Regions from separate parts of the Vibrio aerogenes genome, predicted to be linked through region 1. Evidence: predicted binding sites of a transcription regulator. Region 1 holds the regulator's gene; each other region holds the start of a gene.
The links. Region 1 encodes PurR, which represses purine synthesis genes. Its sites were predicted from a motif close to TNANGNAAACGTTTNCNTNA; they were not measured.
Positions count from the first base shown of each region.

Region 2: the regulator PurR is predicted to act here: its motif matches at 1,569-1,588, upstream of purM (phosphoribosylformylglycinamidine cyclo-ligase).
Region 3: the regulator PurR is predicted to act here: its motif matches at 2,957-2,976, upstream of OCV29_RS01040 (uracil-xanthine permease family protein).

Region 1 is NZ_AP024861.1:2,145,304-2,149,790, reverse strand. It holds gene glgC (glucose-1-phosphate adenylyltransferase) at 1-18, shown strand, start outside; gene glgA (glycogen synthase GlgA) at 20-1,486, shown strand; gene OCV29_RS09530 (TfoX/Sxy family DNA transformation protein) at 1,559-2,149, opposite strand; cyclic di-GMP riboswitch class I at 2,278-2,362, opposite strand; gene purR (HTH-type transcriptional repressor PurR) at 2,529-3,542, opposite strand; gene elyC (envelope biogenesis factor ElyC) at 3,709-4,487, opposite strand, start outside.
Region 2 is NZ_AP024861.1:3,154,765-3,159,251, forward strand. It holds gene smrA (DNA endonuclease SmrA) at 1-296, shown strand, start outside; gene upp (uracil phosphoribosyltransferase) at 377-1,003, opposite strand; gene purM (phosphoribosylformylglycinamidine cyclo-ligase) at 1,651-2,691, shown strand; gene purN (phosphoribosylglycinamide formyltransferase) at 2,696-3,340, shown strand; gene OCV29_RS13990 (class II glutamine amidotransferase) at 3,500-4,321, opposite strand; gene lpcA (D-sedoheptulose 7-phosphate isomerase) at 4,365-4,487, opposite strand, start outside.
Region 3 is NZ_AP024861.1:227,333-231,819, forward strand. It holds gene envZ (two-component system sensor histidine kinase EnvZ) at 18-1,325, shown strand; gene OCV29_RS01040 (uracil-xanthine permease family protein) at 1,390-2,835, opposite strand; gene recG (ATP-dependent DNA helicase RecG) at 3,005-4,487, opposite strand, start outside.

The DNA of each region.
Region 1 (4,487 bases):
ACAAAAGTTGGATTCTAGGATGGAAAAAATAAATATATGGTTTGCTGTATCGGAGGTTCAGGGCATTGTAAAAAGTGGAGGGTTGGCTGATGTTGCAAAAGCATTGCCAGTGGCACTTCAGGAGCTGGGTCATCAAATTAATGTTGTCATGCCAGGTTATCATGCAGTTCCAGACAAAAATAACATGAAAATAATTTATGAGACTGCTCTGACTCACTGGCCGTATACACCTTATAAAGTCCGGCTATCATCACTTGATAGTATCAATATTTATTATATCGATTGTGACACCTATTTTGACCGGACGGGGCTTTATTCTGAATATAACCGAGCTTATGCTGACAATGGAGAACGATTTGGCTTTTTCTCTGCGGCAGTACTTGATATCTTACCAAAACTGGATATTCGTCCTGATATCATACATACCAATGACTGGCACACCGGGTTGATTCCCTTTCTTCTTAAGACCCGATACGCAAACGATGAATTTTATCAGTCGATCAGAAGTGTACTAACAATTCATAATGCTTTGTTTAAAGGAATTTTCTCCTATGATGAACTTGAGGTGATTCCGGAACTGCATCTCAATGGAATGGAGTTTTTACAATATGGTCAAGGGTATGTAAGTACACTCAGGGCCGGGATTGCGTTTGCTGATAAAATTAATGCAGTTAGTCCAAATTATGCAGCTGAGCTACTCACACCTTTAGGATCCCACGGACTCGTCGATGATTTTGTCCATAAAGCAAAAGATTTGTACGGGATTATTAACGGATGTGATTACTCCGAATGGAATCCACAGACTGATACTTATATTCCCCGGAATTACTCTTCAGAAACGGATTCGTTACGGGAAGGAAAACAGACTTGTAAAAGGCTTTTACAGGAAGAATTACAGTTGCCTGTGAGAGACGTGCCTGTATTTGGTATGGTTTGCCGCCTCACCCAGCAAAAAGGATTTCATTATTTATTACCAATACTGGAGCTTTTTCTTCTGAATGATGTTCAGCTGGTTATTGTTGGGACGGGTGAGCCGGAGATTGCCAATCAATTACATCAGGTTGCTTTGTCTTCACCTGATAAATTTGCCTTTGTTGATGCATACAGTAATCACTTTGCTCATATGGTTGAAGCGGGTGCCGATTTCTTTTTGATGCCTTCTGAGTTTGAGGCCTGTGGCTTAAACCAGATATATAGTATGGCTTATGGCACGTTACCTATTGTCAGAGAAGTCGGGGGACTGAAGGACACCGTTTTCGATTGCCATAAATATCCTGATAAAGCGACTGGTTTTAGCTTTTCAGAGCCGGATGGAAAGGCGCTGCTGGTTTGTATGCAACGTGCTTTACTATTTTATCTGCAACAACCTGAAGAGATGCTTAAAATTCAGCAAAGAGCCATGCAGCTCGATTTTAGCTGGAAGGATTCAGCGAAAGAGTATGTCCGGATGTACCGGACAGCGCTGATGACGTCATCCGCAAGGTAAATTTTCTGAATAAAAAAAGCACCTGAAAACAGGTGCTTTTACTAAGACTTGGCCAATAATTATATATGCCAATTATAACAAATTAGCCAGTTCCTCACGACGTGATTTCGGAATAACCGACCAGTGTTTACCTTCTATGGCGCCTTCAGGTGCCCACAACAACTCAAGAGATGGCTGAGTTGTTGGATGAGTTTCCTGAATTGCCTTATAAGCCTGAATCGCTCCTTTCTCATGAAGATCAGCGACAGAATTAATACCTGCTTTTCTCAGCATGCGTTCTGTTGCCAAACGTAGATTAGGAAGATCTTTCAATCGTTGTGGTTTTGTGACCTCTTGTGATTCTTTTTCAAGTTTAGCCGTTTTAAAAGCCTGCGTTGCAATAGTGAGTATCTTTGATTTGTCCTTCCAGTATTCCGCAGGAAGTGCGTAATACTTAGTGACAACGGGGAACCCGCGCTTTGCATAGACATAAGGCTCAAACTCTTGCTCCTTGAATGTCTCTAGTGAGTTGGAATCTGCTCGTATATGTAACTTGTCCTTAACGACAAGTGCAAACATGATATCTTCAACAAAAATACCAAATCCGCCAAACATTGAGCGAGATTTAACACGTCCCAGCTGCTCAAATAGCTGCATTGAATTTTTAAGGGTTGGTTTATCCATGCTTTTCGTCTCGGTGTATTTTTAAATGAATACGCCACCAAAATCAGGTCCGAGAATTTAGCAAAATAATGCAGAAAATATGTTAGTAAGACGTCAGTAAATGACGAACTATGAAATGCATTTTTGCCATCGGTAACCCCGCTACCTACCACTCTCTGGTTTAGGCCGGAGGCTTTGCGTCCCACCTTTTCAGATGGTTTGCCCTGTGCGTGACACTTTTTTCTAATGTTTAATTAACAATTGAAAAACGATAAATAGATGCTAGCATCTATTCGCAAATGTGATTTTAGTCCAAATTATGCGGTAGATCAACTAATAGCGTATGAACTAAACATTTTTTTTAATTCATGCGTGTTCATATACATAATATGGCGGACAATTATGACCGATTATTTAATTTTTTGACAGTATCACGAGCAACGATTTCGGGATGCATTTCAAATATTCGACGCTCATGTTCTTTGTTTTTGATACGCTCAAGCAAAATTTCGAAAGCGTTTTTGCCTACACGTCTTTTGGGTTGATGAATTGTTGTCAACGGAGGGGAGAAATATTCAGAAATCTCAATGTTGTCATAGCCAATGACTGACATATCATCGGGAATTTTTATCCCCCGTTGCTGAAGCCGGCTCATGAGTCCTAAAGCCATGGTGTCATTAAAACAGAAAATAGCGGTTGGCTTTTCATCCATAGCAATAATTTTATCTGCAGCCAAAACAGCCGTATCACATTCAAAGTTACCTTCCAAAATCCAGTCATCATTGGTCGGTAAATTTGCTTCAGACATTGCCCTGCGGTATCCCAGAATACGTTCTTTACAAATAGCCTTGGAGAGTTGTCCGCTTAAACAGGCAATTTTTTTATGGCCATGATCAATCAGATACTTCGTTGCCAGATAACCGCCTTCTTCGGAGTTATCAATGATTTTATCTGCCTGAGAACTTTCCGGCCCCCAGTCCATAACAACTTTAGGAATATCCTGATAGCCATCGAGCATATCCAGCAAGACTTCGGTCAGATCAGAACAAATGACGAGGATGCCATCTACTCTTTTTTCAGCAAGCATACGAATATAATCACGTTGTTTTTCATATAGCCCGCCGGTATTACATAAGATGAGCGTGTATCCCTGGCGATAACAATAACTTTCCACACCGTCGATCACCTCTGAGAAAAAAGGGTTAGTCGACTGAGTAACTAACATGCCTATCGTCCGGGTTGAATTGCATTTCAGACTTCGAGCCACAGCACTGGGTGCATAGTTTAATGATTTTACTGCTTCCAGTACTTTTTCCTGAGTTGCCTCAGCAACAAAACGTGTTTTATTAATCACGTGCGAAACAGTTGTCGTTGATACACCCGCAAGGCGGGCAACATCTTTTATTGTAGCCATAGGTATATACTCTTTCGCTGAAGGTCTGTAATGTCATTGATGAAAATAACAACTTCTGCGGCATCAATTATTTGAAAACGTGAAATTTTAAAGCTCAGCTCCGGGAATAGCAATCCAAAACCCCGAATTTATATCATAACTTCACTCAGGCAGATTGTTTTGTGAATTATGTATTATCATCCGGTGAGCCTGAGACGGCTGCTTCCTGACTTGAAACCCATTTCTTTAACTGTTGCCAGAGTTGTCCTAATGTTTCGTGCCAGTATTTTTCTGTTTGTTCCAGATATAAGGATTTTGGTGCATATTTTTCCCATGGCTGCGCAATATCTTTCAATGACAGATAGTTGGTTGGTGCCGGAACCGGATCTAATCCTGCAGACCTGAATTCGTGCAGTGCCCGTTTCATATGGCTCGCTGAAGTAACAAGCACCAGCTTTTGATTACCAATGAAATTTGCCGCTTGTTGCGCTTCTTCCCACGTATCCCGTGCGTTCTCTAACAGAATAATGTCAGACTTTGCCACACCAAGTGACAGCGCTACTTTTGCCAGCATACGGGCGTGACTTAACCTTGTTTGTGCTGCATATCCTGAGAGAATCAGCTTTGCGCCCGGATACATACGCATGATCCGGATACCTTCTGTCAGTCGCATCAGGGCTGTTCTGCTGATTTGCGATGTTGGAGGGATTTGGCTGTCAACAACATGTCCACCACCGAGAACCATCACATAGTTAACCGTCCCCTCAATGGGCAGAAAAGCAGAATACTGACGTTCCAGAGGAGCCAGCAGACGACTTGAAACAGGCTGAAATGATGCCATAAAAAGGCATACATAAGAGAACAGAACGATCAGACAACCAGTCTTTCTTTTCGTTGTAAACATGATCAACATCAACCCGATAAAGCCAATTAATAGCAACGAGGGAAGAGGCATCAGAAATGCAG
Region 2 (4,487 bases), 1.0 Mb from region 1:
ACCGCCATACTCTCGAACAAGCCAGAAAAGAAATCATCAGATTTATCGATCAATGTAATAAAATGGATATCAGGACGGTTGTGATTGTTCATGGCAAAGGGGAACGCTCCAATCCTCCTGCATTGCTCAAAAGTTTTATTGCTCACTGGATGCCACAAATTGATAACGTTCAATGTGTTCACAGCGCCCAGCCTCAGCATGGTGGAACCGGCGCAGTTTATGTACTACTCAGAAAAAGTCAGGCACAAAAGCTGGAAAACCGGGAACGTCATCAAAAAAGACATCCAATCTCCTGAACAGAAACGGAGATAAAAAATACGGGTTGATATGACTCAACCCGTATTTTCTTACTTAATTTATCACTTCGTACCAATGATTACTTCGTACCAAAAATCTTATCGCCCGCATCACCGAGTCCGGGGACGATATAGCCTTTATCATTCAGCTTTTCATCAATTGCTGCTGTATAAAGTTCCACATCAGGGTGGGCTTTTTCTAATGCTTCAATCCCTTCAGGCGCAGCAACCAGAACTAACACTTTGAAGTTTTTGCAGCCCTTTGATTTCAGCAAATCAATGGTCGCAATCATCGAACCACCAGTGGCAAGCATCGGATCCACAACAAGTGCGATACGTTCCTCAATATTTGAAGCGATTTTGTTGAAATAAGGAACAGGCTGAAGGGTTTCTTCATCACGGTAGATACCCACCACACTAATCCGGGCACTGGGAATGTGCTCCAGCACACCATCCATCATGCCAAGCCCGGCTCTCAGAATCGGCACAACAGTGACTTTTTTCCCTTTCAGTTGATCAACCTCAACCGGTCCATCCCAACCTTCAATCGTCACTTTTTCTGTTTCAAAATTTGCGGTTGCTTCATAAGTCAATAAACTACCGACCTCAGTCGCCAGTTCACGAAAACGCTTTGTGCTGATATCCCCTTCCCGCATCAGGCCTAATTTGTGTTTGACCAAAGGGTGTTTAATTTCAACAACTTTCATCTACATCTCCGACAATAATCTCATCAATAAACTTGCTGATTATATACTGAAATGTGACCTGACGTCAGAACACAAACGGATTACATGAGTCAATTTCATAGCCGTTACATAAAAAAATCTGTACCACACACACAAATTAGCCGACGATCCCGTTCATTGATGCCTCATATACCCAAGTGACCTCAAGATGCAGGATTCAGAGCGCCATCAACAGGTCCGGTTCAAGGAAAAGAACTGAAGGAATGCACCCGCCTTTCGAAGTTATTTGACGCAGAAATGGACCTGTTGATGCGCTCCCGAAGGGCGAGATTGATTGGCTCCTGCCCTGTGTTACTGATTTTCAACGTAGAATGACTATGTTTACAAATCAGTGCCTTGGTCAGAAGCCAATCAACTCTCGCTGAACATGCATCTTAAGGTCACTTGGGTATATCGCCTTGACAGGCGGTTATCATTTCTTCTGCTATTTTCCCTGAACCTGACTGGGTTGATAAAACTCTGAATCCAGCATCTTGAGGTCACCTGAGTATAAATCAGCAAAAATGATTTTTTCAGACAAGAAAATACACGCAAACGTTTTCCTTTTATTATTTTCCCTTGTAGAATAGCGCCGTTTTCATATCCAACTAACAAACGAGGACGACCCCGTGACTGGACAAAACAAGTCTCTGAGTTACAAAGATGCCGGTGTAGACATTGATGCAGGTAATGCACTTGTTGACAGAATTAAAGGTGCAGTAAAACAGACCCGACGCCCTGAAGTAATGGGAGGTTTAGGTGGTTTTGGTGCACTATGTGAAATCCCTGCTAAATATTCTCATCCTGTACTTGTCTCTGGTACCGATGGCGTAGGCACAAAACTACGTCTGGCTCTGGATATGAAAAAACATGATACGATCGGAATCGATTTAGTCGCGATGTGCGTCAATGATCTGATTGTTCAGGGGGCTGAACCTCTTTTTTTCCTCGATTATTATGCAACCGGAAAACTGGATGTCGATACCGCAGCTGATGTCGTCTCAGGTATTGCTGAGGGATGTCAATCAGCTGGATGTGCATTAATCGGCGGTGAAACGGCTGAAATGCCCGGCATGTATGAAGGTAACGATTATGATGTTGCTGGTTTTTGCGTCGGTGTTGTCGAAAAAGAAAATATCATCGATGGATCAAAAGTCAGTGCAGGTGACAGCCTGATTGCTGTAGGTTCAAGTGGCCCTCATTCAAATGGTTTTTCTCTTATTCGTAAAATCCTGGAAGTTTCCGGCGCTGATTTAAGTGAAAAGCTGGAAAATAAAACCATTGGTGAACACCTGCTGGAACCCACAAAAATCTATATCAAATCTGGTTTAAAACTGATTGCAGAACATGATATTCATGCAATTTCTCATATTACCGGTGGTGGTTTCTGGGAAAATATCCCAAGAGTGCTTCCTGAGAATACAAAGGCAGTCATTCAGGGAAATAGCTGGGAATGGCCGGAAATCTTCAAGTGGCTTCAGGCTCAGGGAAATGTCGAGACCCATGAAATGTACCGGACATTTAACTGTGGTGTCGGGCTCATCATCGCCCTTCCTTCTGAGCAGGCTCACTCTGCAGTTGAACTTTTAAAGGCAGAAGGTGAAAATGCATGGATTATCGGTCAGATCGAACAAGCCGACACGAATGAAGAACAGGTTGAGATAAAGTAATTTAATGAAAAATATTGTTGTATTAGTTTCAGGAAACGGGACGAATTTGCAGGCGATTATCGATGCCTGCGATTCAGATATCACGAACGGGAAAGTGACCGCTGTTTTCTCAAATAAAGCAGATGCATTTGCTCTGGAACGAGCCAAACAAGCCGGTGCCAGTGCAATTTTTGTTGATCCCAAATCGTTTGATACCAGAGATGCTTTTGATCGCTCTTTAATGGAGCAAATTGATCAGTTTGAACCAACGCTGATTATACTTGCTGGATATATGCGGATCCTCAGTGGAGAATTTGTTCGCCATTACATGGGTAAAATGATCAATATCCATCCATCTCTTCTGCCAAAATATCCGGGACTGAATACTTATCAACGAGCAATCTTGGCCGGTGACGAGGAACACGGCACCAGCGTTCATTTTGTAACTGAACAACTCGACGGCGGACCGGTCATCCTTCAGGCGAAAGTTCCTATTGACGATGATGATACAATCGACACTCTGACGAAAAAGGTCCAAACTGAAGAACACCGCATTTATCCTCTGGTCGCGAAGTGGTTTATTGAAGAGCGTGTAAGGATGGAAAACGGCATTGCATACTTTGATGATAAAGAACTTGGCGTTCACGGTTACACCGGTCCTCATAACTGATTGTGTCCTTATAACTGATGATGTCCTCATAAATGATTGTTTGGTTGGCCATCGTGGCCTTCATGCAAACATATCAGACACAAAAAAAGAGAAAGGCAACACCTTTCTCTTTTTTCAAACAATCACCGGAGCGAAGTACTAATCACATGAAGCCGGAGCCTAACAACCGGGTTTCGCCTCAGCAAAAGGCACATCTTTCAATAACGCAGCATTGCTTTCTATCAGTTCTCCACAATGAAAAACGTTATACTCTCCCGGCTTCATCCGGGTCCACGCCTCATTAGCCGTTAAAGGCTGAGTTGCAATCACCGTGACAATATCCTCCGGGGAGGTCTCTTCCTGAAAATTAACTTCAACATCCTCATCGATCAATGTGGCTTTACCAAAAGGCGCCTGACGGGTGATCCAGTACAGATGATTCGTACAATAGCTCATGACATACTCACCATCTGTCAGCAGCATATTAAAGACCCCCATCTCTTTTAACTGATCACAGCAGGAAGCAATGTAACGATATACATCTTTCATGTTAGCCGGCGGCAGAGGATAAACATCATCCAGCTTTTTCAGTAACCAGCAGAAAGCCTGCTCACTATCTGTCTGACCAACCGGCCGATGATTTTCCGTATCAAGATCTTCAAAGCCAGTCAGCTGGCCATTATGGGCAAATGTCCAGAATCTACCCCATAGCTCTCTGGTAAATGGATGGGTATTTTCCAGATTTACGTGACCACGGTTTGCCTGTCTGATATGACTGACGACCGCTTTGCTCTTAATCGGATAATTCTGTACCAGTTGTGCAATTGCAGACTGATACCCTGGTTTTGGATCTTTAAAAGTCCTGAATCCTTTCCCCTCATAAAAGGTAATGCCCCAGCCATCCCGGTGTGGACCGGTTTTACCACCTCGCTGAATCAATCCTGTAAAACTAAAACAGATATCCGTCGGAACATTTGCACTCATCCCGAGCAATTCACACATATCACCTTTCTCCGTTATCAGGGGCAGTTATTCAACACCCTGATCAAGCCATTTCTTTCTCAATCAACATAATTAAAATATGAATGATTTTAATATGAATTTCCTGAATTCGATCAGCATAACCAAAATGCGGCACCCGGATTTCAACGTCAGCAATACCGGCCAT
Region 3 (4,487 bases), 1.9 Mb from region 1:
ATCCGGAGTTTTCCCAAATGCGGGTTCGCAGCGCTTTTACGCAAACGCTTATTATTTTTCTGACCTTATTTGTTACCAGCCAGCTGTACACTTTCTATGCATTGTTCCACTATGCGCTGGTTCCGAGTCTGCAGCAGCTGAACACGATTCTCGGCCATGAAATCAGCATCATGCTGGAGGATTCGAATGGTAACGGCAATGAAATTTCAGAAGAGATCCTGGCCCGGCAGAAGGTGTTAGATAAGCTGGGTGTGTCAATCCATTCGCTGAACGAAAACCTGTCACAGGAATTCGCACATGCCATGCGGATTGATTTGATGAGTGAAGAAATGACCCGGGAGCTCAGTTCTCCAACGGATGTAAGAATGATCCTTGGTCAGCGAAGTTATATTTTGTGGATGAAAATTGAGAAGCTACCCGGCGTATTGATTCAGATACCATTATCTGAGCTTCAGGAAGAAGATTTTATTCCGTTATTCAGAAACTGCCTTTTAATGACCATCCTGATCATGTTGGGTGGCTGGTTGTTTGTCCGGATCCAGAACCGGCCTTTAAAAGACTTAGAGAAAGCCGCTGTTTCTGTCGGGAAAGGTGAAATTCCACCGGCATTACCGGAAAAAGGGGGCACTGAAATTCGCTCTGTCACTCAGGCTTTTAATCAGATGGCGAAAGGTATTCAGGACTTAGAAGCTGATCGGGCTTTATTGATGGCCGGGATCAGCCATGATTTAAGGACGCCACTGACCCGGATACGTTTGGCAACGGAAATGATGTCTCCTGAGGATAGTTATCTTGCGGAAGGTATTATCAGTGATACCGAAGAATGCAATGAAATTATCAGCCAGTTTATGGATTATCTGAAGCCGGTGCAGACTCAGTCGTTTAAGGAAGTTGATCTGGAAGAGGTTCTCAGAGATATCGTCAAGGCTGCGGAAGTGAATCATACCAAGCCGGAAATGAATGTTGCCGGTTCTCTGAAATATGCCTGGGGAAACCCGATTGCAATTAAACGGGCAGTCAGCAATTTAGTTGTAAATGCGATTCGTTATGGAAACGGGTGGGTGAAAGTCAGTGCCGGAATGACGGCCGATCAAGCGCTGGTCTGGCTGTGTGTTGAAGATAATGGTCCGGGCATCAGCGAAGAGCAGATGACTAAAGTCTTTGAACCATTTACTCAGGGCGATACTGCCAGAGGTTCTGAAGGAAGCGGATTGGGGCTGGCAATTGTAAAACGAATTGTCAGCCAGCATCATGGTTCGGTATCAATGAACAATCGCTCTGAAGGGGGCCTGAAAGTTCAGATCAGTTTTCCTGCTATAAAGTGAAAGCCGCGGAATTGAATGGCCGAATGTCTCCGGGGTTCCGGTACCTCCGGCCAAATCATCTCTGTTATTCAGCGGCAGAGTGGTCTGCAGACGTTTCTGTAAAGGTATCATGGCTTATGACATCTTCACTGCTGTCAGCCTGTAGCACTGTGCTGTTGTTTGCTTTCTGGTCTTTTTCAGGTAAAACCAGATTCAGGAGAATTGCTGTGATTCCTCCGGCAGCAATGCCTGATGAAAAAATATTTTTGATGAACTCAGGCATGAATTGCAGAATTTCAGGTTTTTGCGCGATACCCAGACCCATTGAAAACGACAGAGCCATAATCAGAATGGCACGACGATCCAGCTCGACACGCGAGATAATCCGGACTCCGGCAGCCGCAATCGTGCCAAACATGACAATGGTTGCACCACCAAGGACTGGTTCCGGAATTTGCTGCACAAAGGCAGCAACACCCGGGAATAAACCTAACAATACCAGCATACCTGAAATAAAATATCCGACGTAACGGCTGGCAACACCCGTCAACATGATTACACCATTGTTTTGACTGAATGTTGAATTCGGGAAGCTGTTAAATACCGCAGCTAAGGCAGAATTCAGGCCATCCGCGAGTACACCGCCTTTTAATCTTTTGATATAAACAGGGCCTTTCACAGGTTCTCCGGAAACTTCTGATGTGGCGGTAATATCTCCAATTGCTTCCAGTGCGGTAATCAGAAATATCAGCACCAGAGGGATAAACAGCGACCAGTCAAAACTCAGTCCGAATTGCATGGGGACAGGCAGGGCAATCAGTTTGCTTTCACTGTGACCTGAAAAATCGATCATTCCCATGCAAAAGGCCATCACGTATCCCACCAACATCGCAATGACGATAGAAGCGACACGAATATATGGATTCGCGGAGCGGTTGAGAATCACAATCAGGCCGAGTACAGCCCCCGCCAGTGCCAGTTTATCCAGACTGCCAAAACTACCATCACTCAATGCGGCATATCCACCTCCCATTGAAATCAGGCCAACCTGAATGAGCGTCAAACCAATCAGGGTAACAACAATGCCGGAGACTAATGGCGTAATAATCCGCTGTGCGTAGGTCAGAATTCTGGACAGAATAATTTCGGCAAATGATGCGACGAGTATGGTGCCAAAAATGGCGGCCATCATGGTATTGATATCCGCGCCGCCTGCTTTGAGTGACATGCCTGCGCCGATAATCGGGCTGAGAAAGTTAAAGCTGGTGCCCTGAATAGAAAGTAAGCCTGAACCGACCGGACCGAAAGTCCGGATTTGAATAAAAGAAGAAATCCCGGAGGCAAACAGTGACATACTGATGATTGTATTGGTTTGGTCGGCGGGTACGCCCAACGTCTGGCAGATGATTAAGGAAGGCGTAATGACGGCCACAAACATCGCCAGCAAATGCTGCAGCGCTGCAAAAGTGGTTTGTGGCAAAGGTGGCTTATCATTGAGTTGATAGACTAATTCAGATTTTTTAGTCGTCATATTCTGTGTACCGGTATTCAAATTAAATTAAAAAATCCCTGAACAGATTGTGAGGTAATTTATTATTGTGGGGAATTTGCTCAGAATGAAAATTGAGCGGAATTATAGTGAATTTTGTCATAATAGCAAACGTTTGCTTTTTGTCGCCGGCAACACAGAGGAAAAATATTCAGGCTTTTGAGTAAATATCTTTATCTGTTAACCAGCGATCAATGATCGCCTGAGCATTTTGTGGGTAATGGTCGTGAATATAGCGGGCGATTTTCTGAACTTCCGGGATCAGGTATTGGTCCCGGAGTAAGTCGGCAATTTTGAAATCAGCTAAACCGGTTTGTTTTGTTCCTAACAGCTCGCCCGGGCCCCGAATTTCGAGATCTTTTTGCGCGATGACAAAACCATCACTGCTGTCACGCATGACGGCAAGGCGTTTTTGAGCTGTTTTAGAAAGCGGCGGATGATAAAGGAGGACACAGTGACTGGCGACCGAGCCACGACCAACCCTGCCTCTTAACTGGTGAAGCTGTGCAAGTCCGAGTCGTTCCGGGTTCTCAATAATCATCAGACTTGCGTTTGGTACATCAACTCCGACTTCGATGACAGTTGTCGCAACCAGCAGATGGAGCTCGCCGGATTTGAAATTTTGCATCACAGACTGTTTTTCTGCGGCCTTCATGCGCCCGTGAACCAGCCCGATGTTTAAATCAGGTAGCTGATGTTTCAATGTCTGTGTCAGTTCTTCTGCAGCCTGTGCTTCCAGAACTTCAGACTCATCGATCAAAGTACAAACCCAATAAGCCTGTTTTCCTTCTGACAAACACGCATGACGAATACGTTCAATAATATCATTCCGTTTTGTTTCCGGGATAGCAACGGTCTGCACCGGAGTTCGTCCCGGTGGGAGTTCATCAATGACAGACGTTTCCAAATCTGCGTAAGCTGTCATCGCCAGTGTACGTGGAATCGGTGTGGCCGTCATAATCAACTGGTGAGGATAGCACCCATTTTTGCCGCCTTTTTCCCGGAGTTCCAGCCGTTGATGCACCCCAAAACGGTGTTGTTCGTCAATGATAATTAATGCAAGGTGATGAAAACTGACCTGTTCCTGAAATAAAGCGTGCGTCCCAACAATCATACTGACGTCACCTTGAGCGATTTCAGCTATGGCCTGTTCTTTTGCTTTGCCTTTCTGTTTACCAGCCAACCAGCCAACCTTGATACCCAGCGGGGAAAACCAGGTTTTAAAGTTGATTGCATGTTGTTCGGCAAGTAATTCGGTTGGCGCCATTAACGCGACCTGATAGCCATGGCTGATCGCTCTGAGTGCCGCCATTGCAGCAACTAATGTTTTGCCTGAGCCTACATCTCCCTGAACCAGACGCATCATCGGATGTGACTGTGCCAGATCAGATTCTATTTCCCTGACGACTCTGTCCTGAGCATGGGTCGGACTGAAAGGGAGCTGGTCGAGCAGTTGTTGTTTAAAGGGTTCGGAATGAGTTAACGGCAGTGCCTGTTCTTGCTGTCCCTGATGACGGATTGCCAGCATCGACAGATTCTGTGCCAGCAGTTCTTCCATGATTAACCGTAACTGGGCGGGATGATGTCCTTTTTCAAAGCGTTCCGTATCAATGTCGGCAGAAGGGCGGTGAATG